One region of the Shewanella spartinae genome, then DNA from elsewhere that is predicted to be linked to it. Evidence: riboswitches for the same ligand, from Rfam matches in the RefSeq annotation. Region 1 holds a riboswitch; the other holds the start of a gene.
What was found. Region 1 has a riboswitch for lysine ahead of lysC (lysine-sensitive aspartokinase 3). Riboswitches for the same ligand answer to the same signal wherever they lie in the genome.
Positions count from the first base shown of each region.

Region 2: it holds a riboswitch for lysine, as region 1 does, so the genes downstream of both, K0I31_RS13460 (Na+/H+ antiporter NhaC family protein) here and lysC (lysine-sensitive aspartokinase 3) in region 1, are expected to answer to the same signal.

Region 1 is NZ_CP080418.1:887,654-902,451, reverse strand. It holds gene K0I31_RS04025 (magnesium transporter CorA family protein) at 1-583, shown strand, start outside; gene K0I31_RS04020 (dienelactone hydrolase family protein) at 673-1,410, opposite strand; gene K0I31_RS04015 (2-hydroxyacid dehydrogenase) at 1,510-2,499, opposite strand; gene K0I31_RS04010 (hypothetical protein) at 2,718-3,134, shown strand; gene K0I31_RS04005 (class I SAM-dependent methyltransferase) at 3,109-3,639, shown strand; gene K0I31_RS04000 (hypothetical protein) at 3,665-3,952, shown strand; gene rluA (bifunctional tRNA pseudouridine(32) synthase/23S rRNA pseudouridine(746) synthase RluA) at 4,046-4,723, shown strand; gene asnC (transcriptional regulator AsnC) at 4,858-5,319, shown strand; gene K0I31_RS03985 (S8 family serine peptidase) at 5,540-9,391, shown strand; gene K0I31_RS03980 (succinylglutamate desuccinylase/aspartoacylase family protein) at 9,511-10,617, opposite strand; gene lysC (lysine-sensitive aspartokinase 3) at 10,614-11,972, opposite strand; lysine riboswitch at 12,102-12,278, opposite strand; gene K0I31_RS03970 (DUF3293 domain-containing protein) at 12,382-12,813, opposite strand; gene arcA (two-component system response regulator ArcA) at 13,391-14,110, shown strand; gene K0I31_RS03960 (S9 family peptidase) at 14,607-14,798, opposite strand, start outside.
Region 2 is NZ_CP080418.1:3,077,890-3,092,687, reverse strand. It holds gene K0I31_RS13515 (AMP-binding protein) at 1-995, opposite strand, end outside; gene K0I31_RS13510 (M28 family metallopeptidase) at 1,210-2,763, opposite strand; gene K0I31_RS13505 (hypothetical protein) at 3,230-3,463, shown strand; gene K0I31_RS13500 (acyltransferase) at 3,473-4,102, opposite strand; gene tsaA (tRNA (N6-threonylcarbamoyladenosine(37)-N6)-methyltransferase TrmO) at 4,105-4,842, opposite strand; gene rcsF (Rcs stress response system protein RcsF) at 4,884-5,300, opposite strand; gene K0I31_RS13485 (amidohydrolase family protein) at 5,378-6,646, opposite strand; gene K0I31_RS13480 (amidohydrolase family protein) at 6,646-9,741, opposite strand; gene K0I31_RS13475 (H-NS histone family protein) at 10,094-10,486, opposite strand; gene K0I31_RS13470 (electron transfer flavoprotein subunit beta/FixA family protein) at 10,799-11,548, shown strand; gene K0I31_RS13465 (electron transfer flavoprotein subunit alpha/FixB family protein) at 11,549-12,472, shown strand; lysine riboswitch at 12,621-12,837, shown strand; gene K0I31_RS13460 (Na+/H+ antiporter NhaC family protein) at 12,916-14,481, shown strand; gene K0I31_RS13455 (M3 family metallopeptidase) at 14,587-14,798, opposite strand, start outside.

The sequences.
Region 1 (14,798 bases):
GGGCGAGCTGTCGCTGCAAAACACAGGCGCCGTGGCGCTGAAGCTCAGCCGCTACGTGATCAAGCGTTATCATAAGATCCTGTTCGACCTCGAGAGCCGGTTAGAGGAGCTGGAAACCGTGATGCTCACCACCGCAGACGATAAGATCTTGGCCGAGGTGGTGCTCTACAAGACAGATCTCACCCGCCTGAGACGCAACTTTCACTACCATGTGGAGCTGTTCGACAGCCTACGCAGCGAGCCCTCTATCCCCTTCGACGACAGCCTCTACCATGAGATCAACGACGTCTGCGAGCATCAACACAGGGCGGCCAGCCTGGCGGACCTCTTCTATCAGGTTTCCAGCGATCTGATCGATGGCTATATCTCCATCAGCGCCCACAGGCTAAATAACATCATGAAAGTGCTGACCATCATCACCGCCATCTTCGTGCCGCTGACCTTTATCGCCGGCATCTATGGCATGAACTTCGAGTATATCCCAGAGCTAAAACACAAAGATGGCTACTTCATCGTCTGGGGGGTGATGCTCACCATCACGGCAGTACTGATCTGGCTATTCAGGCGCCGCAAATGGCTCTAGCTAGCCTCTAGCGCGGATTGTCTCGACTAAAGTAAAAAGGCGAACCTTAGGTTCGCCTTTTTGTTCTATTCACTTTTTACGCACGCAGCTTAGCGCAGCACCCGATGGTAGAAGGCCACCGCCTGCTGATAGATCTGTAGCGCCAACGCGGGATCGTATCTGTCGCCCTCATCACGCATAAAGGCATGCTGGGCATTGACCTCGAGATAGGTAAACTTGCGCCCCGTCTCAGTGAGTCTATCGTAGATGAGCCTACGCCCCTCGCTCGGCACATGGGGGTCTTGCTTACCAAACACCAGTACCAACTCCGCCTCGATATCCCCGGTGCGACTGAGGGAGTCATTACCCGGATTGGCCGGCAGGGTACTTGAATGAATGTCCGTGGGGTAGAGACAGAAGGCACCGACCACATCGATATTGAGCGCGGCACGGTAGGCCAGATGACCGCCGATACAGACACCCATGGCACCAACCTGATTGGTGCAGAAGGGCTGGCTCATGGCAAAGTCGACTAGGGCCTGGGTATCACTGTCGTGATGTTCCAGCGCCTTGGTAAACTTATCCTGATTGCCCTTGTCTTTGCCCTCATCGTCATAGGCCAATACAGTGCCTATGGGGTTGAGTTCATGGAAGACTTCCGGTACCAAGACCACGAAACCGTGACCGGCCAACATGGTCGCGGCCCTGGCGATTGGCGCGGTCTGCTGGAAAATCTCCGAGTAGAAGATGATCGTCGAGAACAAGCCCTCGCTGTCGGGACGATAGAGATAACAGCGCATGGTGCCCGTGGGCGTGTCTATGTCGTGAACTTCCTGTTTTACCATCATAATCTTGCCCTCAGGCCAATAAACTTATCCTTAAGTTATCAGCCTGGGCTCCCCTTGTCAGGTGAAACCCGGCTGACGAAATTAAAGTAGCGAAAGAAGTTAAAATAGCTGGTTAGGACACGCTTCGCCATCGAGCAGCTGACGCACATTGGTCAGGCTGGTGTGGGCAATGGCGCCCAGCGCCTCTTCGGTGAGGAAGGCCTGGTGACCGGTAAAGATCACGTTGTGGCAGGCCGACAGGCGTCTGAACACATCGTCCTGGATGATCTGGTTCGACTTATCCTCGAAGAAGAGCTCTTTCTCATTCTCGTACACATCCAGCCCGAGGGAACCTATCTGCCCCGTCTTGAGCGCCTCCATGGCATCGAAAGCATTTAGAAGACCGCCACGGCTGGTGTTGATCACCATGACACCAGGCTTCATCTTATCGAAGCTCGCCTTGTTGAGCAGGTGATGGTTTTCTTTGGTCAGCGGACAATGCAGGCTGATGATGTCGCTCACCGCGTAGAGCTCATCCAGCGACAGGTATTCGATGCCCATATCCAGCACCGCCTGGTTAGGATAAGGATCGTAAACTACCACCTTACAGCCGAAGCCCAGGAGGATCTTGATGGTCGCCACCCCAATCTTACCCGTGCCGATCACGCCGACGGTGCGGCCATGCATGTTGAAGCCCACCAGCCCCTCAAGGGAGAAGTTGGCATCGCGGGTACGTTGGTAGGCCTTGTGCACCTTACGGTTGAGGGTCAGCATCAGGGCCACAGTATGCTCGGCCACCGACTCGGGCGAATAGGCGGGAACGTTTACCACCCTGATCCCCAGGCGTTTGGCCGCCTCGAGATCGACGTTGTTAAATCCAGCGCAGCGCATCGCAATGATCTTAGTGCCATTTTTAGCTAGCTCTACCAATACCTCTTCACATAGCGAATCGTTGACGAAGGCGCAGATCACCTCGAAACCATAGGCCAGCTTGACCGACTGCATACAGAGGCGATAGTCGAAATACTCAATCTGAGCGCCAAAGGCCTGGTTGGTGCGGTTGAAATGTTCCATGTCATAGTGCTTAGCACTAAAAAAACCTATTCTCATCTTAGCTACCTAAAAGTGATTCAACATTAGACAGAGATTTGTCACCCTAGTATCACAAAGCCCCTGCCTGTCTTGGCTCCATTATAGCTAATGAAATATGTGACTTAGCAAAGATAAATCGCGCTTAGATCACGAAATAGTTAACTTTGTGAGCCGTCAATGTGTTTTATGCCGATTTCCTGCTAAGCTGGCGCAAATTTTCAGTCTTCTTTCGCCCCATGAGTCAAAAGCACAAACAGATTTCCGAGAAACAGTTTTGGCTGCAACGCCTGAGCAAGACCAGCCTGCGCGCCCTGCACATCTTAGGCATAACAGGTGCCGGTGGCGGCATCTTACTCGGGGTGGATAAAAGCCTGTGGTGCAACTACTGGATCTTGGCCATGAGCACAGGCAGTTTGCTGATGCTCTGGGAAGTGGTCAGAGACTGGCGCTGGCTGATCCAACTAAAGGGCGTATTGACCCTGGTGAAACTCTGCCTGCTGGCGCTGTTTATTCCCCTCGCTAACTACAAGCCCGAGCTGCTGATCGCCATCGTTTTGCTGTCGGTGATCGTCTCCCACGGCCCGGCCGGGCTCAGACATTTCTCAGTAATTCATGGACGACGCCTCGATGGACAAAAAGAGATTAAAGGCTGAAGCCGCTCCGCTGCTGACGCAAAGCAGCCAGCTTCTCGAACTCGATAGCCATCCCGAGGTGCTCGACCTAGCCTGCGGCAGCGGGCGTAATGGCCTCTGGCTGGCCGCCCATGGCGCCCATGTCACCTTTCTCGACAGAGACCTTGGCAGACTCGCGGCTGTACCTAAGCAGTGTCAGGCGTTAGCGCTCGACTTGGAAAGCGGCGAGCCACGACTCCCCGAGTCGCGATATGACATAGTCCTGGTGTTCAACTACCTGCACCGCCCGCTGTTTGAGCTCATCAAAGCGAATATCAAACCCGGCGGTCTCATCATCTACGAGACCTTCATAGAGAAGCAGGCCGAGGTGGGCAGGCCCAAGAACCCCAACTTCCTGCTGGCCGAAGGCGAATTATCGCAGTGCTTTTGTGGCTGGGAGACTTTGCACGCTTTCGAAGGTAATGTAGGCTGTGAAGAGACGCCCTGCTTCAAGGCGCAATATATTGGCCGTAAACCGGCTAACTAGGATCTCACAGCGTTAAGGACGATAGATGTTTCCCTATCCCGAACAGTACCGACTCGCCGCGCCGCCATTGGTCACCGCCCTCATGGTTTTATGGTCGATAGTGTCTCGCGCCCTGTTCGGTGACGACAGCGCCATCGCCTTCTACCCGCTGTTTATGCTGTTTCCCCTCAACATCTTGCTGCATGGCAAGTTGATCTGGCAGGCCAAGGGGATTGAGCGACTGGATCAGAGCATCTACGCCTTTATCCACCTCAGCCTGGCGTTCGTGGTCTGGACCTTTGCCATCATGCATGTCAATGGCCACAGCTTTTAGGCCCGCTAAACCACGCAGGGTTCGTGGGTAGCACTTGCGCCGCCCGCGCCCTAAAGGTATCTTTGCAGCCCGATTTAACACCCAAGGTTTGCCATGTCTGATTTTGTGTATGCGCCGCCCACCGAGCCCTGGCTCGAGATCCTTCATGAGGATAAAGATATTCTGGTGGTCAACAAGCCCTCAGGCCTACTGTCCGTGCCTGGCCGCGACCCCGCCTATTATGACAGCGTCTACACCCGCGTCCTACGCGATCACCCCAACGCCCAGATAGTTCACCGCCTGGATATGGCGACTTCAGGCGTTATCGTGGTGGCCCTCAGGCGCAGCGCCGAGCGGGAACTTAAGCGCCAGTTTCGCGATCGCGAGACCCATAAGATCTACTATGCCCGGGTCGCCGGTCATCTGAAGGCGGAGCAAGGTAGCGTCGACTATCCGCTGATCTGCGACTGGCCCAACCGCCCGAAACAGAAGGTGGATCATCAAATCGGTAAGGCATCTAAGACCCTGTTCGAAGTCGTCAGCCGTGCCAAGCGCTCGACCCTGGTTAAGCTCACGCCGATCACAGGTCGCTCTCACCAGCTGCGCGTGCACATGATGGCCATAGGGCACCCCATCCTGGGCGATAACTTCTACGCCGACCCACTGGCCAAACGCCTAGCACCGCGTCTGCTGCTGCATGCCCAGTCGCTGAGTCTGACTCATCCCTACCGCAAACAGCCTATGACCTTCAGCACGCCAATCCCCTTCACGGATGTCACCGAGGAGCAATAGAGCCCGGTGTTAACTCATCGGCATTCACTGGGCCTGCTTCGCGATAAAATCTACTTAATTCGTTAAAAGATTAGCCGTTAGCTAACCAATACCGTAAATTACCTCATAATGTTGACTTAAAACGGTATGTAGCAATGGATAGTTCATTTCAGCGAGATCAGCTCGACAACCAGATCCTCTCGGCGCTTATGGAAGAGGCGCGCACCCCCTTCGCCGAATTGGCCAAACGTTTCGGCGTCAGCGCCGGCACCATACATGTGCGGGTAGAAAAGATGAAACAGGCGGGCATCATCACGGGCGCCCAGATCACGGTAAACCCTAAGGCCCTCGGCTATGACGTCTGCTGTTTTATCGGCATCAACCTCAAGAGCGCCGGCGACTATCCCGCCGCCATCGCCAAACTCAACGCCTTAGAAGAGGTCACCGAAGCCTACTACACCACGGGGAACTACAGCATCTTCGTCAAGGTAATGTGCCAGTCGATCGATGGCCTGCAACATGTACTGATCAACCGTATCCAATCCATCGATGAGATCCAATCCACCGAGACACTCATCAGTTTACAAAATCCTATCAGCCGCGCCGTGAAGCCTTAATCCAGTACCACTGGGGCTTACAGCCTTAGTGGATACTACTATTTAAAAACCGCTTACAACTTTTTCTTCTACCAGCTTTAACTTTGGTAATCTTTTGTGTTAAAAAGAACAAGCCGTCAACATAGCGGCAACAAAATAAGAAAAGATTAGTAACCAAAGTTACAGCAATACCAATAGTGTTTTGTGTCTCAAAACACTTCTATTTGACAAGGAAGAAGTTGTGAAAACTAAATTATCTCTAGCCATTTCAGCGGCGCTGATCTCGAGTGCGGCTGTAGCCAGCAACCAGTACACCGCAAATCCCTATGCTCCGGAAATCACTTCTGCTGATAGCTACAAGAAGCCAGCAGCTTCTCAGCCTTCACAAGTGGCTCCGCAGCGCTTCATCATCGAACTGAACTCTCCTGCCGTTGCTAAATACCAAGGCGGCATCGAGTCAATGGCGGCCACAGCCCCTAAGAAAGGCCAAAAAGTTAACGTACAGTCTGCGCCAGCTCAAAGCTACGCCAGTTTCCTAGCCAAAGAGCAGTCACAATTTGTGAGTGAACTGGCGAAGAAAGTACCTAACGCCAAAGTTGAGCAAAGCTTCAAGACCCTATTCAATGGTGTGACTATTGTTGGTCAAGGTCTGAGCATCGAGCAGCTAGCGGCCATGCCAAACGTTAAGTCTGTCTACCCTGAGACTATGTACGAAGCTAACATGGACTCATCTCACGACGTCATTAACACTGAAGCGATGTGGGAAGCGGTTTCTGGCATGGAAAACGCCGGTAAAGACATTCGTGTAGCGGTAATTGATACAGGTATTCGCCCAGAAAACCCAATGTTTGCTGGCGAAGGTTTCACAAAACCAGCCGAAGGAATGCCAAGCGACGACTACTGTTCGACAGTAGATGCAAGCTTCTGTAACGACAAACTAATCGTTGCCCGTTGGTCACAACCTACTTTTGAAGTGTGTGCCGACGAGCATATGAGCCCACTGGGTTACGGTGGTCACGGCTCTCACGTTGCCGGTACCTCTGTAGGTAACAAAGTCACCACTACCTACGAAGGTGTTGAAGTTGAACTATCTGGTGTTGCACCTGCAGCCTACCTGATGGTTTATAAGGCACTATTTACTAAGACTGACTGTGCACGCGGCAGCGGCTCTAACATCATGCTGATGGAAGCAATGGAGCACGCCGTAAACGATGGTGCAGATGTTATCAACAACTCTTGGGGTGGCGGCGCTGGTGGCGACCCAGCCAACAGCCCATACAAGGCTATGTATGAAGCTGCTGAAGCGGCTGGCGTAGTCGTTGTTACCGCTGCAGGTAACGATGGTAACGGCCCACAAACTATCGGTTGTCCAGCCTGTATCGAATCAGGTATTACCGTTGCTAACACTACTACTGGTCGTTTCTTTGCTAACACCCTAACCGTTGATGGTGAAGAGATTCTTGCACTGCAGGGCAACAATGGCCTGCTAGAGGCAGATATCACTGCACCTATCATCGCTGCAGCTAACATTGACGCAGAGAACACCCTTGGCTGTACGCCATTTGCTGCCGACTCTTTCAAAGACGGTATCGCCCTGATCTCTCGCGGTTCATGTTCATTCGCAACCAAGGCTGAAAATGCCGAGGCTGCGGGCGCGAAAGCTATGGTCGTTTACAACAGCGTACCAGGCGCTCCAATCTCTATGTTCATGCCAGATTCAACACTGCCAGCAGTGATGGTTTCTGACGCCGACGGCGCAGCTATCCTTGAAGATCTGGGTGATGACACCACAGGTACTATCGCGGCTGAAGTGACTCGTATCGTTAACAGCAAGTTTGCCGATATCCTGAACCAGTCTAGCTCTCGTGGTCCTAACGGTAACCAAAACATTCTGAAGCCAGATCTTGCTGCGCCAGGTACCTCTATCCTGTCGGCAACTTCTCCTGATGAAGATGGTACTGACTTTACCACTATGTCTGGTACCAGTATGGCGAGCCCACACGTTGCAGGTGCTGCTGCACTGATGAGCCAGCTACACCCTGATTGGTCAGCAAATGACATCAAGACAGCGCTAACTTCTACTGCTCACATGGCAGGCGTACTCGATGATGATGCGGCGACTCCTGCCGATCCATTTGCAATGGGCGCGGGTCGTATGGATCTAGATGCTGCGGCTAAAGCAGTACTGACCTTCGACAAGCCTTCAATTGCTTCTGACTCTTGTGTCGGTCCTTGTACTTTCACTCGTACCGTATACAACAAGAGTGACGAGAAGACCTCTTGGGAGCTTTCAGCTTCTTCTGACAGCGCAGGTATCAGCGTATCGCCTTCATCACTGGAACTGGAAGCTGGCGAATCAGCAACCTTCACTGTGACTGTTGATTCAACCTTCAGCGAATACGGTGCTTGGATCTTCGGTAACGTCATGATCAAGAGCGCATCTCACCAAGACGCTCACCTACCAGTTGCTATCCTGGCTAAAGAATCAAGTGATTCTTCACTGATCTCTACCATGGCAACCAAGGCTGATCTGACAGCTGCTGAAGATATGCCAATCAAAGCCGTTGTAAACAACACAGTATTTGAAAACACTGTAACTGTTACCGCTATGGCACCAGAAGGCACTAAACTTACTTCTGCCGATGACGTTGAAGTTACGCTAAACGGCGCAACGCAAAACGGTTTCGAAGTTGATGAAGCGCTTGGTCGCATCACCTGGGTAGGTCAACTGGATCTGCCACAGATTAAGTCTGCCAAAGGTACTGGCGCTAGCCCAAGTATCTTCGACCTAGACCTGGCCTATGTACCAGCTTGTGCTGATGGTTGTGATGAGAAATCATTCACCTTCAACCTACCTGAGTTCAAGTACAACGGTGCAACTTACACCCAGCTAACCATCTCTGATAACGGTATCGCAATCGTTGGTGGCGGTTCAGCATCTGGTACTTGGAACAACAAGGAACTGCCAGATAGCGCGAATCCAAACAACATCCTGGCACCGTTCTGGAGTGACTACGACCTGAGCGACGGCACTGTCGGCGACACGGGTGGCGGACAGCTAGGTATCCAGGTTGTTTCTGCTGGTGGTAACGAGTGGATTGTTGTCGAGTGGAAAGATGCCCAGCTATATGCTGACGCCTCTGGCAACAAGTACAGCTTCAGCCTTTGGATCCAAACTGGTGACGTAGAAGATATTTGGTTCAACTACCTAGATATCCCTAACATGCCAAGCAATGTCACTATCGGTGCAGAAAACATCAGCGGTAGCGTAGGTACAACCTTCCACTACAACGGACAAGGTGGCACTGTCACTACTGACGATTATGTTGCACTGCAAGCGACCTCTTCAGGCAGCGTAGAGATCGACTATCTGGCGACGCCAACTAGCTTCAACCCAGGTCAAACAGACAACTTCTCTGTTGACGAAGAAGCGACCTTGGAAGCAAACGTGTTAGAAAACGACACTGTTAGCCAGAAAGTAGCTCGCGTCTCTGTAACTGGTGACGGCATGACAGCTAACGCACAACGCATCATCGATGTTGCGCCAGCTGGTGCACTAGGTGAAGCAACACTGGTTGACGAGCCTGCACACGGTGAAGTGACTCTAGAGAAAGATGGTTCTATTACCTATACACCAGAAGATGATTTCTTCGGTAAAGACTCATTCACTTACACCTCTAAGGATGCCGAAGGCAACCTGAACGCAGCGACCACTGTTAATGTTATGGTTAACAACATCAACGATGCACCTACCGTGGCTCCTACAGGTATGACAAGTACCGAAGGCTTCGTGGTAACCGCTAAGGCCAATGGCAAAGACGTTGATGGTGACAGCCTGACCTACACTTGGACACAGACTGCAGGTACACCTGTTACCTTCAACAACGGTGGCGCAGAAATTAAGTTTACTGCTCCAGCAGGTAACAACACCCTGACCTTCTCTGTCGTTGCCAGCGATGGTGAGCTAGAGAGTGAAGCGGGTACGGCGACTATCACAGTTAACGCCAAGGAAGAGAAATCTTCAGGTGGTGGTTCACTGGGTTGGTTCGCTCTGCTGATGCTACCATTTGCCGCGCTACGTCGTCGCAAGTAAGCAGATAGCTTGAACAGAAAAAGGGAGCCACTTGGCTCCCTTTTTTATTGATAACGCGAAAGGCGACTAAACCAAGCACTGAACGATGAAGTACAAATCCACCAGGCTAAAAGCCAAACCTAAAGCGCAAACACCTTAGTCATCACCTTATAGAGCTCTGTGCCTTGATACACTGACGCCGAGGCAAAATGTAGTACGGGCACACAGTCCACCGGCAAACTCAGAGGCACTATCGCATCCTCCTCACCATATCTGTCGACACGCAAGATGTTAGCGAGCGGTTCACCGACCATGAGCGGCTGCCCCACCTTAGCCTTGTACTCCACCAAACCGCCTTGCGGCGCATGATACTTCTTATAGTCTTTCAGGTAACAGGCGTAGCGTGGCATCTCTGCTGGCTCAACCCGTTCACTTATCACGCCGCGCTTGCTCAGATAGGCCATGATCCCTTCGACATCCACCAGGGCATCTGCCAGGTCGACATTCTCCTGACTACCAAGCTCCAGGGTAAAGGCCGATACGGGCACCTCAATCTCGCGCCCCTGAGTGGCCAGGTATTCGCTCAGCTGCCACCAAGGGCAGAAGATAGACTCATCCATGGCCCCGCCAAACTCATTGGGGATCAGCAGGGTATAGGGAATAGAGAAATACTTGGCAGCATCTTGGTCATACTCGGGGCAATAGAGGTGCTTGCACGACTTAGGGCCGGTATGCAGATCCAGCACGATATCCGCCTCATGGCCCATCTGCTGCAGGCTCACCGCCAGACGATGGCCCGTAGTGATCCCCCATGGCTCATGCAGACGGCTATAGCAACGCTCGACCAGCAAGGCCCTGAAATGGGCGATCAGCTCGGCATCGTTCAGGTGTTTATGGCCCTGATACCAGCTAGCAATATCCAGCTTATGGTCGAGATATTCGCGGTTCCAGTTTACCCCTGTTATGGGGTCGAACCGGCCCAGGGTAAACTCGCCACTCTTCTGATTAATTCCCAGAGGATTGGCCAGGGGCACCAAGGTGATCTTGCCGCGCAGCTCACAGCCTTCTAGGGCCTGCATCAGCTGATAGATCACCGCATTGCCCTGCACCTCGGCGCCGTGGACGTTAGCCTGAATATAGACGCTAGGCCCGGTCAGCACCTCAGGGGCAAACTCAAACAGATTCAGCTCGAGATCTTGACCCGTGGCGAGCTCGCCAATCTTTAGCGTAGAACGACCCGGCTTCATAGTGACCCTTCAAACAAGTTTTGATGCAGGGCGCTGACGACCTGAGCCGCCTCAGACTCGGCCACCAGGACACATAAGTTATGTGGGCTGGCGCCCTGACAGATCATGCGCACATTGTGGGGCTCTAACACCTCGAACACGCGGCGACATACACCCGACGTGGTGGCAATCTTATTGCCCACTATCGCCACCAGCGCCAGGCCATCTTCGACCCGCACGCGGCAATGCTGCGACAGCTCCTGCAGTAAGGCCTCGCTCAGCAGGCTGTTTCCGGCAGAATCTGAACCCGTCTTATCTAACGTCAAAGAGACGTTTACCTCTGAGGTGGTGATTAAGTCCACACTGATCTTGTGGCGCGCCAAGGTGGCGAAGGTCTCGGCCAGGAAGCCTTGAGCGTGAAGCATCTGCAGGCTATGCAAATTGAGTAGCGTCTGGTCGCGTCGCACCGCCACGGCGCGATAGATAGGCTCGTCGTTCACCTGATGACGTATCCAAGTGCCGCCAAGTTCAGGAGCCTTGCTAGAGCCGACAAACACCTGAATCTTGTGTCTGACCGCAGGCAAAATGGTTGCCGGGTGCAGCACCTTGGCACCGAAGGTGGCCATCTCGGCCGCCTCGTTGAAACTTATTTCAGGGATAGGACGCGCATTCGGCGCGAGGCGTGGATCTGTGGTGAAGATCCCCGGCACATCTGTCCAGATCTCAACCGCAGACGCATCCAGCGCCTCGGCAAGTAGGGCCGCCGAATAGTCACTGCCCCCACGGCCTAACGTGGTGGTGGCTCCCTGTTCATCGGCGCCGATAAAACCTTGGGTCACGATTCGTTGCTCACTAAGCAGGGGCAACAGATGCTCTGTGCAAAGCTGCTTAACCGCTTCTATCTGCGGCTCGGCGCGACCGAAATGACTGTCGGTGCGCATCACCTGACGCACATCGAAGGCACTCGCCCGCTCGCCCTTCTCTCTCAGCACGGCAGCAAACAAGACAGATGAGCACTGCTCACCCTGGGCAAGCAGTTCGTCTGTGGTCGCCTTATTGCGGTTTTGGGAGAGCGACTCGCTCAGGCTGGCAATCTTACTTAAGATGGCATCGAGACGGGCGGCCACATCATGGGGCTGACCCAACTCGTCGAGGATCTTGTATTGAATCGAGGCGATCGCCTTGAGCAGCTGCTGACGACGCTCAAAGTCCACATGCTCCTGAGTCAGCTCCACCAGCAGATTGGTCACACCGCTCGAGGCGCTGACGACCACCACGCGGGTTTCAGGATTGGCCAATACGATATCGGCGCAGCGGTTCATCGCCTCATAATCGGCAACCGAGGTACCACCAAACTTAGCAACAACAATAGACATTAGCGCACCTCAACCCAAGTAGCTGACGATGACACAAAAGAAATAGATAACATTGAATACGCTCCGAACTTACTTCGTTCGAAGAGCCTGGTGCAAAGATGACGCACCCCAAGACGGGAAACAGCGATTGCCACCAGAAGCTCTCCACCAAAAAACAGGTGACAATCGATGGGATTCAGCCCAGTCGACCGATAAATAGATGAAACCAAACATCTCTTTACCTCGGCGTTAATCTCCCTCATAAACCGTCAACGGAGTTTGGACTCCTCGGGCTTACTACCTAGTTAACGCTCCTCTTCTGTATCACTAACCTTAAGGTCAGGATGCAAGAAAACTATCAAATAACCGAATAAAAAGTCAACGATATTTTAGCTTGTCTTGATGAAAGCCTCTCAAGTTCCCCCGCCTGCTAGCGGCTGATGTCGGGCAGCTCGCTAACCAGACAGACCCGGGCAGAAAACTTGCCCAGGGTGAGCTCGTCATACTCCACCAGACAAGGCACCAGTTGCAGCTCGTCCTCATCGACAAAATAGATGGCGTTTTGATTAAACACCTTGCCAAGATCTACGGCTGCGGCCTTATCGATAGACACGGCCCAGCTCTTCTCCATATGACCTCTGTCACTGGAGGCGCCGATCAGGGCACGATAAGGATATTGGAGACGTTGAATATGACGTTGAAGCTGTTTGTCGAGGAGACGGTTTTGCGAGGGAGAAAGGTGTTGGCCTTTAGGATTATGAGCGGTAATGATTGCAAATGATAACGAAGGAGAGAAAGGTTGCGTAAGTAAGAACTGCGTTTGCTGATAGCATTGCCAAAGGTGTTCGCTTGCTGTGCTCATCACTAAAATATTCCTAAATTAGATTCCGTCGATTATAGCAAAATTCCTCCGCCTTCCTAGAGGTGTGAGACAGGTCACTTTATTAAATTTTATTAATACCATTAAAATCAGAATCTTACGTACGCAAATGTGATTTACATCAAATCTCAAAGGAATTTTGTTAACATTTCATTTGTTAACAAATGACTAAAACGAGTACAATAAGTTCGTTGATTCACTTCCACTCATCTCACGATGAAATACTTTTTGTTACATCTTGTCGACGACAAGGTCATCAAAAGTTAGTCAATTTCCTGTATAAAATGTGAGCTTAGGCTGATTTAGCATTTAAACTTGAAAATATTACATAGTTAACGGAACTATTCCCAACTATTGTTAATCGAAGTGAGTAACAGTTCGCGTGTCTTTTGAAAGAGATACGTATACTTTACTAATCATGAAGTGTGTTGCTGTACCAATTGGGTTTGATAAAAGCACTACGTGAGTTCGGTAATTGTCGCGAAGACAGATAGGGCGCAGCAGCACCAACTAGCGCTCATGGTTAGAACAGTTTTAAACAAATATTAGGTAAATAAATATGCAAAACCCGCACATTCTGATCGTTGAAGATGAAGCCGTTACCCGGAACACGCTAAGAAGTATTTTCGAGGCTGAAGGATATGTGGTAACTGAAGCCAATGACGGCGCAGAGATGCATAAAGCCATGCAGGAAAATAAGATCAATCTTGTGGTTATGGATATCAACCTACCAGGTAAGAATGGTCTGCTACTTGCGCGTGAACTTCGTGAAATCAATAACATCGGCCTTATCTTCCTTACCGGCCGTGACAACGAAGTTGACAAGATCTTGGGTCTGGAAATTGGTGCCGATGACTATATCACCAAGCCATTTAACCCACGCGAACTGACTATCCGTGCACGTAACCTGCTGACTCGCGTCAACAGCACCGGCGGCGAAACCGAAGAAAAGAGTGCCGTAGAATTCTACCGCTTCAACGGTTGGAGCCTAGAGATCAACAGCCGTTCACTGGTGAGCCCACAAGGCGAGTCGTACAAGCTGCCCCGCAGTGAGTTCCGCGCCATGCTGCACTTCGTTGAGAACCCAGGCAAGATCCTGACCCGTGCCGACCTGCTGATGAAGATGACTGGCCGTGAGCTTAAGCCACACGACCGTACCGTGGACGTGACCATTCGTCGAATCCGTAAACACTTCGAAAGCTTGCCTGATACGCCAGAGATCATCGCCACCATCCACGGCGAAGGCTATCGTTTCTGCGGTAACTTAGAAGAAGCATAAATCACATCCAGCTAGCGCAAATGTGATTCGATTAAAAAGCCAGTCTAACGACTGGCTTTTTTGTACATGGACTGTACTTATCCCCGGAGCCCATGGATGGAAAGACTTGGTATTTGCATCTACAGACTTTATCGCACTCACCTAATTAACATCATCACGCTGCATTGCTTTGAATCGCCTGCCCGGCGATGGATGTGCAAACACAATTTTAGCACGCCGTACTTCCATCCTTGGAGGCTCCGCGACGACGTCCTGTCGTCAAGGGCCAAAATCGTGTTTACACTGGTATCTTCTATCTCTTCGATTTCGCTTCTTTTGATAGGTGCACAAAGGTTCTAAAACTAGGCTAACTAAGATTAGTTAGGTTTATTCATACCTTATTAAAATTAATTCAAAACCAACTCATCTGCCTTCAAGACTGCTATTCCCACAAAAAGCCCTGCTGCTTTCGATAAGCAACAGGGCTTTTGTTTTGCTAAGGCCTAGCGCCGATAACTTAGTGCTTCAGCTGCCTATCGAAGAAGTCGGCCAGTGAGCGATAGAGGTGAGTGCGCACCTTCTCGCCGCGCATCGAGTGCTTAGAGCCGGGGTAATCTATCATCTGGAACAGCTTGCCCTCGTCCTGCAGCGCCTTGTAGACACGGGTGCTGTTCTCAAACAACACGTTGTCATCGGCCATGCCGTGATA
Region 2 (14,798 bases), 2.2 Mb from region 1:
AGCGAGCTGAGATCGAAGCGCTTAAATTCTGGATGCTCCAGCTGGGCGATAAACATGGTGGGAACCCCATGCAGCGCGGTGCAGCGCTCGGCCTCGACGACTTCTAGGGTGGTGAGGGGATCGAATGAGTCGCTTGGGTAGATGGCCGAGGCGCCCACAGAGATGCAGGAGAGGTTACCCAGCACCATGCCGAAGCAGTGATACAGGGGCACGGGAATACAGAGTCTATCTTCCAGCCCAAGGCGCATCGCCTTGGCGACCAGCAGGCCGTTGTTCAAGATGTTGTGATGGCTCAGGGTCGCGCCCTTGGGGCTGCCGGTAGTGCCCGAAGTAAACTGGATATTGATGGCATCGAAGGGGGAGAGCTGCGCGGCCGTATCTTTGAGCGCCTTGCGATCGCTCTCGGTGAGCGGACGCTTGAGATGGTTGAAGTTGAGCATGCCGGGCGAAGCTTCATCGCCCATGCGGATCACAAACTCCAGGCTCGGCAGGTTGGCTGATTCAAGCTGTCCCGGCAGGCACTGCTTTAGCTCCGGGGCCAGCTCGTAGAGCATAGAGAGGTAGTGGCTGGACTTAAATTTCTCGGCGCAGATGATGGCGCGGCAGCCCACGTTGTTGAGGGCATATTGCAGCTCCTCGGGGCGATAGGCCGGGTTGATGCACACCATGATGGCGCCTATCTTGGCGGTGGCAAACTGGGTCAGACACCACTCGATGTTATTGGGCGACCAGATACCGACGCGATCGCCGGGCTTGATGCCTATGGCCAGCAGGCCGGCGGCCAGTTCGTCGATGTGGGACTGATATTCCTGATAGCTCCAGCGGATCCCTTGATGATGCATGACGATGGCGAGTTGGTCGGGGTGGCTGGCGGCCATCTGATCCAGGTAGTCGCCTATGGTTTGTTCGATGAGCGGCGTGCTGGTGTCGCCGTCAAATTGGCTCAGTTGTAGGGGAAATTGGTTCTCAGTTGCAAATGTCGTTACAGCAGACATAGAGCCTCCGTGCATAGGGTGTGTCGATAGCGGTCTGAGGACACACTACTCAAAGTGTGAGGTTTCTCACAAGCAAAGAATGGCGTTTATAGACTAAAGAACTAAGTTGACAGTGGGGGATAGATAGAAAGGTGAAATTAGGTTTTTATTGAATAAAAACAATATGAAAAAGGAGGCTGCAGCCTCCTTTTGTCGGTAAGTATCACGGCTATGGCTAGCGGCCATCCTGGGCGCGACGGGTCTTAAAATCTGACGCCTCGAGCCACTTTGGCCAGTCGTTATTGTTGGCCAGCTTCTCCAGAATGTCGCTGATGAGCGCCAAATCTTGCTCGACGCCACCGAGTGTCCAACTTGGGTCATAATCATCGGCGCCCTGATGATACTTGTGGGCGATATAATCAGGGTCGGTATCTCCCAGACTCATAAACATCAGACCGGGCACCCCCTGTTTGGCCAGGGCGAAATGATCCGAGCGGAACATCAGGCCATTTTGCGGCCGCGGATCGGCCTTGACCCAACGCCCTTGGGCCTTGGCGGCGTTGTCCAGGTAGTTTTCCAGCTCTGAGACCCCTTCACCATAACGCAGTATGTAATCCACTCCCTTGCCGACATTCATGCCGTCTATGTTGAGGAAGGCGACCAGCTGCTTGGTGGGCACAGGCGGGTTTTCGGCGAAATACTGGGCGCCGATGAGGCCGGTTTCCTCGGCGGTGAAGGCGCTGAACAGCATGGAGCGCGCAGGCGGCTGAGTAGCGCTAAGCTCCTTGAAGTGACGTGCCAGCTGCAGTACCCCGGCCACGCCCGAGGCGTTGTCTACCGCGCCGTTGTAGATGCGGGTCTGATCTTCATGGACAGTCTTACCCAGGTGATCCCAGTGGGCGTGCATCACCAGCCACTCGTCTGGGCGCGTCTTGCCAGGCAGCAGACCTGCAACGTTATAGGAGGTGGCCAGCTCGATATCGTTTTTCACCTCCAGATTGGCCTTGAGTTTCAGCGATCGCGACTTAAAGCCTAGCTTGGCGGCGGTGAGTTTGAGCTTGTCGTAATCCAGGCCCGCGGCGGTGAAGATCTTCTGCGCCACCTCGTGTTGGATCCAGCCCATGACGCCTATGTGTGAGCGGTTCTTTTCCTTGTCCACCAGGGTGTACTTGGTGTTGGTGTTGCTGTTTTGCACCACGTTCCAGCCATAGGCGGCGGGAGCGGTTTCATGGATGATAAATACCGCCTTGGCCCCTTGTCTGGCGGCCTCTTCATATTTATAGGTCCAGCGGCCATAGTAGGTCATGGCGTTGCCCTTAAATACCTCTGGGTCTTGAGTGGCAAAGCCTGGGTCATTGACCATGAGGATCACCGTCTTGCCTTTCACATCGATACCCGCGTAGTCGTTCCAGCCGTATTCGGGGGCGTTGATGCCATAGCCGACGAAGACGATTTCGCTGTTATCCAGCTTGATGCTCGGCTGGATCTGCTCGGTGCGGGCGGTAAAGTCGCTGCCGTTGTTAAACACCAGCTTGCCTACTTTTAGCTGCATATTCTGATCGGCGGTGATCTTGGCCATGGGCACGCTCTGGCGATAGCTGTCGCCAAAACCTGGTGCCAACCCCATCTTCTTGAAGGCATTCTCCAGATATTCCACCGTGAGGGTCTCGCCCTGTGAGAGGGGGCCGCGGCCCTCAAACTCATCGCTGGCGAGGGTTTTAACATCCTGGCGGTAGCTTTGTTGGTCAAAGACGAAGGGGGCGGCACTGGCGGCCGGTAGGAGCAACAGGCCGAGTAAGCCCAAGAGGCGTGGGGTATTCACAGACGACTTCCTTTTGTGATGTTTGTTTTATTATCTGGTGCTCGCCGCCATGGGTAATGGCAAACGATTAATACCAATCAGGGTAAGTAAGTGATCAGAAGTAGCGTAGGAAAAACGGTCGAGAACAAGGCATGATTTTTCGATAAGTAGTTATTCTACAATCAAAAATAATAACGCCGTTATCGGACGTTTTAACAAGCTAGCATGTTCAGTTATTTACTACGATTGGTATAGTCATCATATGTGCATCAGAAAGGTTGATGCAAGAGGGGAGCGATGGCGGGGCAAAGATCTGTTAAGTTTGTTTGCTTGTTAAAAAAATCTGCTTTAGCTTTAAGCTATTGGTAAATGTAGGTTTGCCATTGTTTGGTGCTATTCATGTTAGTGGATTCAGGTAATGACGATGAAAGTCACTTGGGGTAAGGAAAAGACGATGAAGGCTACAATAATCGTGCTGATGGCAAGTGTCAGCTTAGGAATTATGAGCGGCTGCGCCAGTAATAAATCTCTCGATCAGGCCTTCTACGATGGGGTTAAGAAAAGCGCCGAGTCGCGGCCCAATAACCCGGATAATCGCGTGGAAGATAAGGACTTAGGCGGCGGAGTCGTTAACGTGATTTTCCATGGTACCGGTAAGCTGATCCATGGAGATGGTACGACTAAATAGTGCGGCCGTTTATTTCTTATCGCGCCTGTCGCCTATGATGCGGGCTGGATTACCGGCGACGATGGCGTAGTCGGGCACATCTTTGGTGACGATACAGCCCATGCCGATCACGGCGCAGTCACCTATGGTCACCCCATCGACTATCCCCGCCTGGGCGCCGATCCACACATCTCTGCCTATGACGATCCCCTTCGACTGACTGCTCTGCTGATAGATAGGCGTGTCCGGGTGCATGCCGTGGTTGAAGGCGTAGATGGTGACATTGTTGGCGATGCGGGTCTGATCGCCAATCACTATCCTGCCGCGCCCGCCGTCCAGGGAGCAGCCATGGTTGATAGCCACCTCGTTACCCATGACGATGGGGCCGTGCAGAAAGCTGTCGGCGGCGATCATGCAGCGATCACCGATTAGGATATCCCGGCCCGGCTCGGCAAACAGTTTCGCCTGGGGAGCGATAAAGCACTCCTTGCCTATGCTCACGGTTTCAACGCTCATCAGTGCTTGCTGCACCTCATCCTGCCAGGGCTTGGCCCAGACCAGATGTTTGGGCTTTAAGGAGAAGTAGAGCCAGGGCATGTAGGCCAGGCGCTGCTTATGTTGCTCACGGTAGTCCACCTGGCTATCTAATGGGGCCTGCATGATTAATCTGTTTCCCTAAGCGCGTCGGGCTGCACCGGGCGCACGGCATCGACCAAGATGCCAGTCTCATCCACATGCCAGAGGATGTCCAGATCATAGAGGGCGACCTGATAATGCTTAGGATCTTCCTTGGCCTTCTTGTAGGCTGGGCGGGGATCCTGTGCCAGCACCCCTTCGATGATGGCCTTGAGGTTGGGGTACTTGTCCTTGGAAAGCTTGTCTAGCTGACCCAGTACCGCATCGCTAAAGCGCACATCGATCAGCACCGGCGCCTCGTGGGCGATGCCGCCGATGGCTCCCTCGATGGCGTCGGAGAAGGGGATGTAAGGCTTGATATCCAGAATTGGCGTGCCGTCTAGCAGATCCATGGCGGAGATCTCGAGCTCCACCTTGCCCTTACGCTGGTGGATGGCGTGCAGCTTAACCACAGACTGGCCTATGCCGTTGGGGCGGAAGGTAGAGCGGGTGGCAAATACCCCCAGCTTCTCGTTGCCGCCCAGGCGCGGCGGCCTGACCGTGGTCTTCCAGCCTTGGCTCAGGTTTTCATGGAAGGTAAACAGCAGCCAGATGTGAGAGTACTGGGACAGGCCACGCACGGTATCGATATGGTTATAGGGAGGCTGCAGCTCGACAAAGCCGCGGGCGGCGGTGACCAGCCCCGGCTGTCTGGGAATACCAAATTTCTGCTTATAGGGAGTGCGGCAGATGGCCACCGCCTCAATTTCACGCTTGAGTGTCATGGTAAAGACTTATGTTCACGCTATTACGCAGGGCGCTATAACTAGTTTTCTGTGGTGGGCAACAATATGGCCTGACCGACACACAGGGCTTGGCTAACACAGGCCTTGCTCGGCTCTTCGATGAGGGCGCAGCGCTTGATGATCAGCCCGTTGGCGCCTTTATCGGCGGCGGCGCGGCGGGCCATGGTGCGGGCCTCGCTTACCGATGCCGGCACATCCTGGGCGCGCTCCTGACAAGATTCACCCTCGACCATTCCCTTGAGCTCATAAGGCCCCTTGGGTTGAGTCTCTTGAAACAGCTGGACCTCACCGGCCTTGAAGTAGTCGTCGATGGCCTGACCATCTAAATTGCTGTTGAAGGTGTATTCGCCTGCACAGCCACCGAGCAGCAGGGCAGAGATCAGCAGGACAGACTTAGGAGCCATTTTCAGAGCAGTGGTCAGGTCGGAATTAGTCATGATTTGGGCCTGTATTAGGAAGAGAGCTCAAAACTGGCCAATAACCGGCCAGTTTTGAGTCGTTTAGAAGCAAAAGTCTAACGCTTTAGGTACTTTTGATAAAGTTGTTGTTGGCGATTATTGAGATCTATTTGGCGACCGTCGATAAACACAGCATCTATCTTGCTCGTGGCGGGATCGAGAATGTCGCCCTTGGAGAGCACCAGGTTGGCGCGGTAGCCCACGGCGATGGCGCCCATGTCATCCACGCCTAAGATCTTGGCCGCATCTAGGGTGATGCTCTTAAGCGCCTCTTCCTTACTCAGGCCATAGGCCGCCGCCTGACCGGCCGCAAAGGGCAGGTTACGGGCGTTCCAGTCGCCGCTAAAGCCGATGGCGAAGGGCACGCCCGCCTGTTTCAGCAGGGCTGGGATCTTAAAGCTCATCTCTACCGGCTCATCCTTGCGCAGCGGCAGGCTGAGGGTGCGGTTGTAGATCACCGAAGCGCCGATCTCACCCAGTTGCTCCGCCAGGCGCCAGGCGTCATAGCCGCCGACAAACACCAGCTTGAAGCCGTAGGGGCGGGTCATGGCGATGGCGCGCTCTATCTCTTCGCTGCGATTGGCGTGGATAAACAGGCTCGCCTTGCCTTGATACAGGGGAAGCGCCGCCTGCCAGCGGTTATCCAGCTTCTGCACAGTTCCTGCCTTGTCCGCCAGATAGTAGCGGTAGCCATCTTCGAGCTGCTCGGCTAATCGGGTCATCTGTTCATCCCGCGCCTTGAGCTGCTTGGCGGCGACCTCTTTATCTTTGGAGAGATAACGAATGGCGGGCCAGTAGAGATGGAACTGGGGCGCGGTACTTACCAGAGCATCTTCTATGGTCCAGCTGTCGAGGGAGACCAGAGAGGATTGACCGGCCAGGGCATCGCCCTGGGGCACCACCTGGGCATGGGTGATACCGTTGACCCTGATGGTTGGGATCAGCTCTGAGTCGGGATTGAAGGCACTGACGGCCAGCAGCTGCGGGTTACTGTCACCCACCTCGAAGGCGTCGTTGCTGGCGCGCATCATCTCCACCTCGACGATGCCGATAGAGGTGTCCAGCGCGATAAGCCCTGGGTAGAGATCTTGCCCGCTGGCATCGATCACCTTGGCACCCTCTTGTGAGAGCTGTTGACCTATGGCGACTATCTTGCCCTTGTCGAACAGTACGTCGGTAGCATCCAGCACGCCGTTAAGGGCGGTGTGCACCCGGGCGTTGTGGATCAGTATCGGCTGGCTCTGGGCGCTGGCCGGTACCATGTCGTGGGCAAGGGCAGCACAGGAGAAGAGGCCTAGGCTAAGGGCAAAGAGTGTCTGCTTCATTAGAATGCCTCCATGAATGCGTGGTTGTGGGCGCTGTTTTTGGTTTTTGTTTCGCTTAGGGCTGTATTGCCCCAGGCATTGTAGTGGGTATCGCAGTGCCACTGGGGCTCGCTCTTCTCTTCTGGCGTCTCGCCGGGGACCTCGGGTTTATCCCGGGTCAACACCGCCTGGATCAGCGCGGCGCGCTCCTGCTCCACCTCATGTTGCGCCTGTTTATCCTGCTGGCGGTCGAAGTAGCGACGACCTCCCACCCAGGTGTTCTCCACCTTGGCATAGACGGAGAGGGGAGAGTCGCTCCAGAGCACCAGGTCGGCCTGCTTGCCTTCCTCCAATGAGCCAGTCAGCTGGTCGATCCCCAGCTGTTTGGCCGGGTTGATGGTGACCATGTTCCAGGCGTCTGTTGGCGACATGTCGCAATACATCATGGATTTCGCGGCCTCCTGGTTGAGGCGTCTCTGCATCTCATAGTCGTCCGAGTTGATGCTGGTGAGCACCCCCTTGTTGTGCATCAGACAGGTGTTTTGCGGAATAGCATCATAGACCTCGAACTTGTAGGCCCACCAGTCGGAGAAGGTGGAGGCGTAGGTGCCATGCTTAGCCATCTCCTCGGCCACCTTGTAGCCCTCTAGGATATGGGTGAAGGTGCCGACCTTAAACTTGTACGCCTCGGCGAGGCGCAGGAACATCAAGATCTCAGATTGCACATAGGAGTGAATGTGTACCTGACGATCGCCACGTAGCACCTCGGCTACCGCCTCGAGTCGATAGTTTGGCTTGGGCGCTACCTGCTTGCGTTGCTGACTGCTGCGTAGGCGATCATAGTCTGCCAGGGCTTTCTCGTAGGCGAGTGCCTCGTTGAAGGCCTCCTCAAACAGCGACTTTACCCCGATGCGGCTCTGGGGGAAACGGCGGTTGTAGTTGTCGCCCCAGTTGGCCTGCTTGACGTTTTCCCCCAGGGCAAACTTGATGCTGGCGGGGGCCTGTTTGAGTTTCATCGCCTCGGCGCTCTCGCCCCAGCGCATCTGGATCACCTGGGCTTGACCACCTATGGGGTTGGCGCTGCCGTGGAGGATCTGCGCCGTGGTCACCCCGCCCGCCAGAGCGCGGTAGATGGCGATATCGTCTGGGTTGATCACATCGCCGATACGTACCTCGGCGGTGACGGCGTCGGTATCTTCGTTGGTGCCGCCGTTAAGGGCGATGTGAGAATGCTCGTCGATAATACCCGCGCTTAGGTGTTTACCCCTGGCATCCAGGGTTTGGTAGCCAGATGGCGTCTTGAGGGATTGGCCTATCTTTTCGATACGGCCGTCGCGGATAAGCAGATCATAGCCTTCCAGTACCCCTTGCTCGCTCGAGGTCCACAGGGTGGCATTCTTGATATGCAGGCGCTCAGCATTGGGCTGCTTAGCGATGCCATAGGCGGTGTTGGGTTTGGTCAGCTTAGAGATAAGTTCTGGGGCTGGTGACTCGCTCTCTTTATCTTCTGGGGCTGTTTCTTTTGCTATCACCACACCAGCTATGGGGTGTTGGCGATTGCCCTTGTCCAGCATGCGGCCGTGAATACCCTGGGCGTCGAACCAGAGGGTGAAACGGCTGATGCCAGGGTAACCCGCCTCGCCGAGATCGGCATTAAAGGTGAGACGCTCCTTGGCATATCTAAGATCGCTAAGTTTGATCTCCTGCTCGCCGCTGGCCAGGGTGCCGCTCAGCTTGTCGTCATCGACTAAGTCCAGATCTAGGGTGAGTTCGCCCAGGGTCAACTGATAGCCCTGGCTTAGCCAGTGTCTGTCGCGGGGTACCTTTTGGGTCTCGCTGCCCTGCAGCCAGACGCTGACTATCTTGCCTTGGGTAAAGATGTCACCGTCTGTGACCACAAGATCTGCCATGAAGCCGGGTTTCAGCTTACCGCTGAAGGCCGAGATGCCGGCAATTTCTGCCGCCTCTGTGGTGAGCGCCGCCAGTGCGGTTTCTTGGCTAAGCCCCTGCTTGACCGCCTGTCTGAGTCTAGGCCAGAAGGCGTCGGCCTTGATGCCATGTTGGGTAAAGGCAAAGGGAATACCGGCGGTTTCCAGTGCGTGAGGATTACTCGGCGCGCGCTCCCAGTGTCGCAGATGAGCCAGGCTTATCTCTCGCTCTTTATCGCCATCTTTAATATTGGGCGCCGCAGGAAAATTGAGCGGCGCAATTATGCTAAAGCCACTGGCTTTCACCTCATCGATTCGCGCATATTCTCGGCCACTGCCGACCAGAGTCGCCGGCAATTTAAACTCGTTTAATAAGTGAGCGGCGCGCAGTAAGTTATTTAAATTCTTGGTTTCAAATACCGTAGGGCCCTTGCTTATATCACCCAGGCGTTCGAGCGCGATATTAAACTCTATGTTCTTCTCTTGGGTGGCCGAGTCGGCTTTATCGATATTGGCCTGATACCAGTTGGCATCGGCCAGAGTTTGCCGAATAAGGGCGATGCTACCCATCAAGGAGTTGGGATAATCCTGAATCGAACTGCCTTTATCGAAGGCGAGCAGGTGGCTGGATTTTGCGCGATAAATAATGTCATTGGCTTTTAACGGCGCCAGCGAGACAGTCGCCGCCCGGCCTCTGAATATCCCATCCAACATGCCGGTTTGTACGCTGGTAAATCCATTATCTATCCATTGCTTCGCCGCTTCCTGGTCGGGATAAATATAGTTAAACCACTCTTTCTCTGCGTGCACGGCACCATTATCGGCGTTGCCACCGATACGCTTAATTTCATATACCGGGCGAGCCACTTTCTGCTGGTCATATTTAAAGTCGATACCGTAATTGGTGTAGGGATCGATAAAGCCGGGATATATCAACTTACCCGTCATGTCGATGACATAGGCATCCTCGGGTATTTTGTCGTTGGGGATAATGGCTTTAATTTTATTATCTTCAATTAACAGTGTGGCATCCTGCTTGGTTTCGCCGGGGGCGATCATCAGGGTGGCGTGGGACAGCGCCGTTAATTTTGGCGTGTTATCAGTTAATTGAGAATTCGCTATCGCGGACGGACTCGCCAAGAGACAGGCCGCCAGACTCGCGCTCACAGAGAGAAAATGGATTCGCATAGAGTTTAATTATTATTGGCTGGGATCAAAAGTAGCCCAAGATTATCCCATATCATGAACAATTTCCAAGGGCGGAACTGTATCGGTTTATGTCAAACCATAGGGCAGGTGTTATCCGAAAGGATAGGCTATTGATTGACTAACTTTAACGGGAATAGTAGCAAGGAATAATGCCCGGAAGAGTGACCTAAATGAATGACCTAAATAAGGATAGATAAAATACTCTAGACATGGCCAAGGCATATGAGCGACATAAAGGGCAAAACGCGCTTAATCAAATAAAGAGTAGAAATAAAAAAGCCAACCTTGAGGTTGGCTTTTGCGTGCGACGCCCTAAGTGGGGCGCTTAGGCTTAGATAAGGAAGTCTTCGAGTGAACGACCCTTATCTAATTCATTCTTAAATACGGTTGGTGTGCGACCCTGACCCGTCCAAGTGATCGTTTCGCCATTCACTTCAATTTTATATTTTGGTGGGCGTGGAGCACGTTTTTTAGGAGCTGGCTTAGCAGCCACTGTACCTAAATCGTCAATTGATAAACCAACAGCTTCCATTTGTTGGCGAATCTCTTCTATCTTTGCATTGCGCTCGGCCATAACCGCGCTTTCTTCTTCTGCTTGCTTCTCTTTCTCGGTGATGATTTTTTCAAGCTTAACCGCTACATCTTTTAAATCTTCTACCGACAAATCTTTAACAGCAGCTTTAAAGCGACGACCATGCGTCAATATATCTAGAAATTCGCTCATATTAATTATGTCCTGCTTAAAAATAAAATAGTAAATAGGATTACAGGGCTAATAATAGAAACTAAAAAAGGTTTTATCAAACGAATTAAATGAATATTTGACGCTTTAATGTAAATTTTATTTCAGCTTTTCTATTTTCGCCCCTTTTTGACCCTTCACTTCCCACTAAACACGCTGTTTTTGATCTGATACAAAGATGCTGATGACTTCCTGTTGACGTTAACGTCAACAGCACGTAAAGTGGCATAAGTTGGTGATAGTTTCGCTATGCACTATTTGTTATCCAGAATAAAGACGTAAGAAGGAAGCCTTATGAAAGTATTGGTGCCAGTTAAACGCGTCGTCGATGCTAATGTGAAGGTCAGGGTTAACGCTGACAATACAAATGTCGATACCGCAAATCTGAAGATGGCCATTAACCCATTTTGTGAGATTGCTGTAGAAGAAGCGGTACGTTTGAAAGAAGCAGGTATTGCGACCGAGATTGTGGTAGCAACCATAGGGCCTAAGGCGTCGCAAGAGCAGCTACGTACGGCGATGGCGCTGGGCGCCGACCGCGGTATTCATGTTGAAACCGACGAAGAGCTTGCGCCGCTTTCTATTGCAAAGATCCTTAATGCGATTCAAGCCAATGAACAGGCTCAGCTGATCATGCTGGGTAAGCAATCAATCGATGGCGACAATAACCAGACTGGCCAGATGCTGGCGGCGTTGGCTGGACTGCCTCAGGCTACCTTTGCCTCTGAGGTGAAGGTTGAGGGCGAACAACTTGTGGTGACCCGTGAAATCGACGGCGGCCTGCAGACCCTTAAGATGCCACTGCCTGCGATTGTCACCACAGACCTGCGTCTGAATGAGCCTCGCTATGCCAAATTACCTAACATCATGAAGGCGAAACGTAAGCCGCTCGATACCGTGACGGTAGACAGCCTGGGCGTGACCCTGAAACAGCACCAGAAGGTGCTCAAGGTGACACCGCCTGCCGAGCGTCAAGCGGGTATTATGGTGGCTTCTGTTGAGGAGCTGGTGGAAAAGCTAAAGAATGAAGCGAAGGTGATCTAAATGGCGATTCTAGTAATAGCAGAACATGATAATGCGACTTTAAAACTCGATACCGCCAAGGTTGTGGCTTGTGCCCAGGCTATCGGCAGCGAAGTCGATGTGCTGGTAGCCGGTCATAACTGTGGCGCCGCGGCCGAAAGCGCCAAGCAGCTTGCCGGTGTACGTCAGGTACTGGTTGCCGATAGCGGCGTTTATGCCAACGCCATCGCCGAAAACCTGTCACAGCTGATCGTCTCAGTGGCCAGCGAGTATCAACACATCCTGGCTGCGGCTTCAAGCGTAGGTAAAGATGTGCTGCCTCGTGTGGCGGCGCTTCTGGATGTGGCGCAGCTTTCTGAAGTGGTCGAAGTGGTGAGCGAAGACACCTTCGTGCGTCCTATCTATGCCGGTAGCGCCATGGCGACGGTTCAGAGCCTTGACAACATCAAGGTGATGACGGTTCGTGCCAGCGCCTTCGATGCGGTAGCCCAGGACGGTAGCGCCTCGGTGCAGACCCTGGACAACGAATACAGCGGCGATGTTGAGTTTGTAACTCAGACACTGTCAGTGTCAGAGCGTCCAGATCTAGGCGCCGCCTCTGTGGTGGTTTCAGGTGGCCGCGCCATGGGCAGCGCCGAGAATTTCGCGATTCTCGAGCAGTTAGCCGATAAGCTGGGCGGGGCACTGGGTGCATCGCGCGCCGCGGTCGATGCCGGTTACGTGCCGAACGATCTACAGGTTGGTCAGACGGGTAAGATTGTCGCGCCGGATCTCTATATCGCCGTGGGTATCTCGGGTGCCATCCAGCACCTTGCGGGGATGAAAGATTCTAAGGTGATCGTGGCGATCAACAAAGATCCAGAGGCGCCTATCTTCCAGGTAGCCGACTATGGTCTGGAAGCGGATCTGTTCGAGGCAGTGCCTAAGCTACTCGAACTTCTTTAATAAAATGTAAATGCTTGGTGAGCACTTTGGTGTTCATCTAAAATTTAGTGTGATATAGATCACATGGAGCGGCTTTGAGGTAGCGTCCTTAAAGCCGCTTGTGTTTTTATGTGCCTCACGTTTGCCGATAGTGACATTGGCAGGCGTCCTGAGACGTAGAGGTGCATTAAATATCAGTAGTATTCGTTAGGGTGATGCCGTTAAGCGAATATGAAAGGATTTGGTGCCGAAGTGGTGGAGTTGATCAAGGCTTGCCGCTGGGGCTGTCATCGAATAGAGGCAGCACTGCCATAGTGCTTCTTATCTGGATTGATAAGTGGAAGGTATACCGAGAATGGGTATCACTATGGAGCGCTACTGATAGGACAGGTGTAATATCTCATGCTATATCCCACCAGTTCAGTTGCCCTCCATTCGTATTTTAACGAAGACAAAATTTTACAATGACAACTTTGAGTTATGCCGATTCGGCACTTTCTTTGCTGCCGCCCGTGGTAGCGATTCTGCTGGCGATCTTTACCCGCCGCGTCCTGCTCTCACTCGGTGTGGGGATCCTCCTGGGGGCACTGTTAATTGCCGACTTTTCACCGTTGGATATGGGTCAATACTTGGGACAGCAGGTGGTGGGCCTGTTTTGGGATGATGGCGCCCTAAACAGCTGGAACGTTTATCTGCTGGGCTTCTTGATTCTACTTGGGATGATCACCGCCCTGATCACCGTCAGCGGCGCCGCCAAGGCCTTTGCCGATTGGGCGCGCCAGCATATTCGCAACAAGCGTGATGCCAAGCTGCTTACCATGTTCCTGGGCTGCGTGGTCTTTATCGATGATTACTTCAATAGTCTGGTGGTGGGCAGTGTCGCCAGACCCCTCACCGACAGATACTATATTTCGCGCAGCAAACTGGCTTACCTGCTGGACTCAACTGCCGCGCCTATCTGTGTGATCTCGCCCGTCTCTAGCTGGGGCGCCTACATCATCGCGCTGATCGGCGGCATACTCACCGCCCACGGTTTCACCGACAGCGGTCATCTGAGCGTGTTTATCCAGATGATCCCGATGAACTTCTATGCCATCTTCGCCCTGGTGTTGCTGCTTTGCGTAGCCTTCATGGGGCTGGATGTGGGACCCATGCGCCAGCATGAGCTCAATGCCCAGAAGGGCAATCTGTATGACGAGGCCAAGGGCCTGCCGCCAGGAGCTAACAGCGACCTGCCCGAGGCCGATTCAGGCAAGATCTTAGGCCTGTTCCTGCCTATTACTGTGCTGGTGTTTGCCACCATCTACTTCATGATAGCTAGCGGTGCCGATGCCCTTGCGGCGGAGAACCTGCCCTTTAGTGTCATTGGTGCCTTCGAGAAGACAGACGTTGCCTCATCGCTCTTCTTCGGCGCCGTGGTTGGCCTGGCTGCGACCTTGGTATTGGTGGTCAGTCAGGGACTGGATAAGGCGCTTATTCTTAAAGGCGTAATTGCCGGTGCCCGCTCTATGCTGCCCGCCATCTATATTCTGCTGTTCGCCTGGACCATCGCAGGTGTGATAGGCCAGATGGAGACGGGTAAATATATGGCCAGCCTGGCGACGGGTAATATTCCCTTCGCGCTGCTGCCAGCCGTACTGTTCGTGCTGGCGGGCCTGACCGCCTTCTCCACTGGCACCAGCTGGGGCACCTTCGGCATCATGCTGCCAATCGCCGCCGACATGGCCATGGGCACCCATACCAACATGATGTTGCCTATGCTGGCCTCTGTGCTGGCGGGCGCCGTGTTTGGCGATCACTGCTCGCCTATCTCGGATACCACCATCTTGTCCTCTACCGGTGCCAACTGTCACCACATAGACCATGTGCTGACTCAGCTGCCCTATGCCCTTATCGTGGCGGGGATCAGTTTGGTGGGTTATACCGTGCTGGGCTTTACCGAATCTGTGGGGGCCGGTCTGGCGGCCTGTAGTACGCTGTTTGTCGTGAGCGTTTTGGTGCTGCGCCATAAGGCCAATCGCCCGGCTTAATTCAGCTACGCCAAATCAAGGTTCAATTGATATAAAAATGCCGCTCATCGAGTGGCATTTTTTATGGGTGACTCCCCATTACTGGGGAGTGAGTTGAGGCGGGAATTAGTTGAGGCCACGGCGCTGAAGCAGGGCATCAGTGGTCGGTGCCTGACCACGGAAGGCCTTGTAGGCTTCCATCGGCGGCACGCTGTTACCCACCTCGCGGATGGTCTTGCGATACTTCATACCTATTTCGCGGTTGAGGCCGCCCTGGGTCTGCACATAGGCGAAGGCGTCGGCCGCCAGGATCTCACTCCACATGTAGGCGTAGTAGC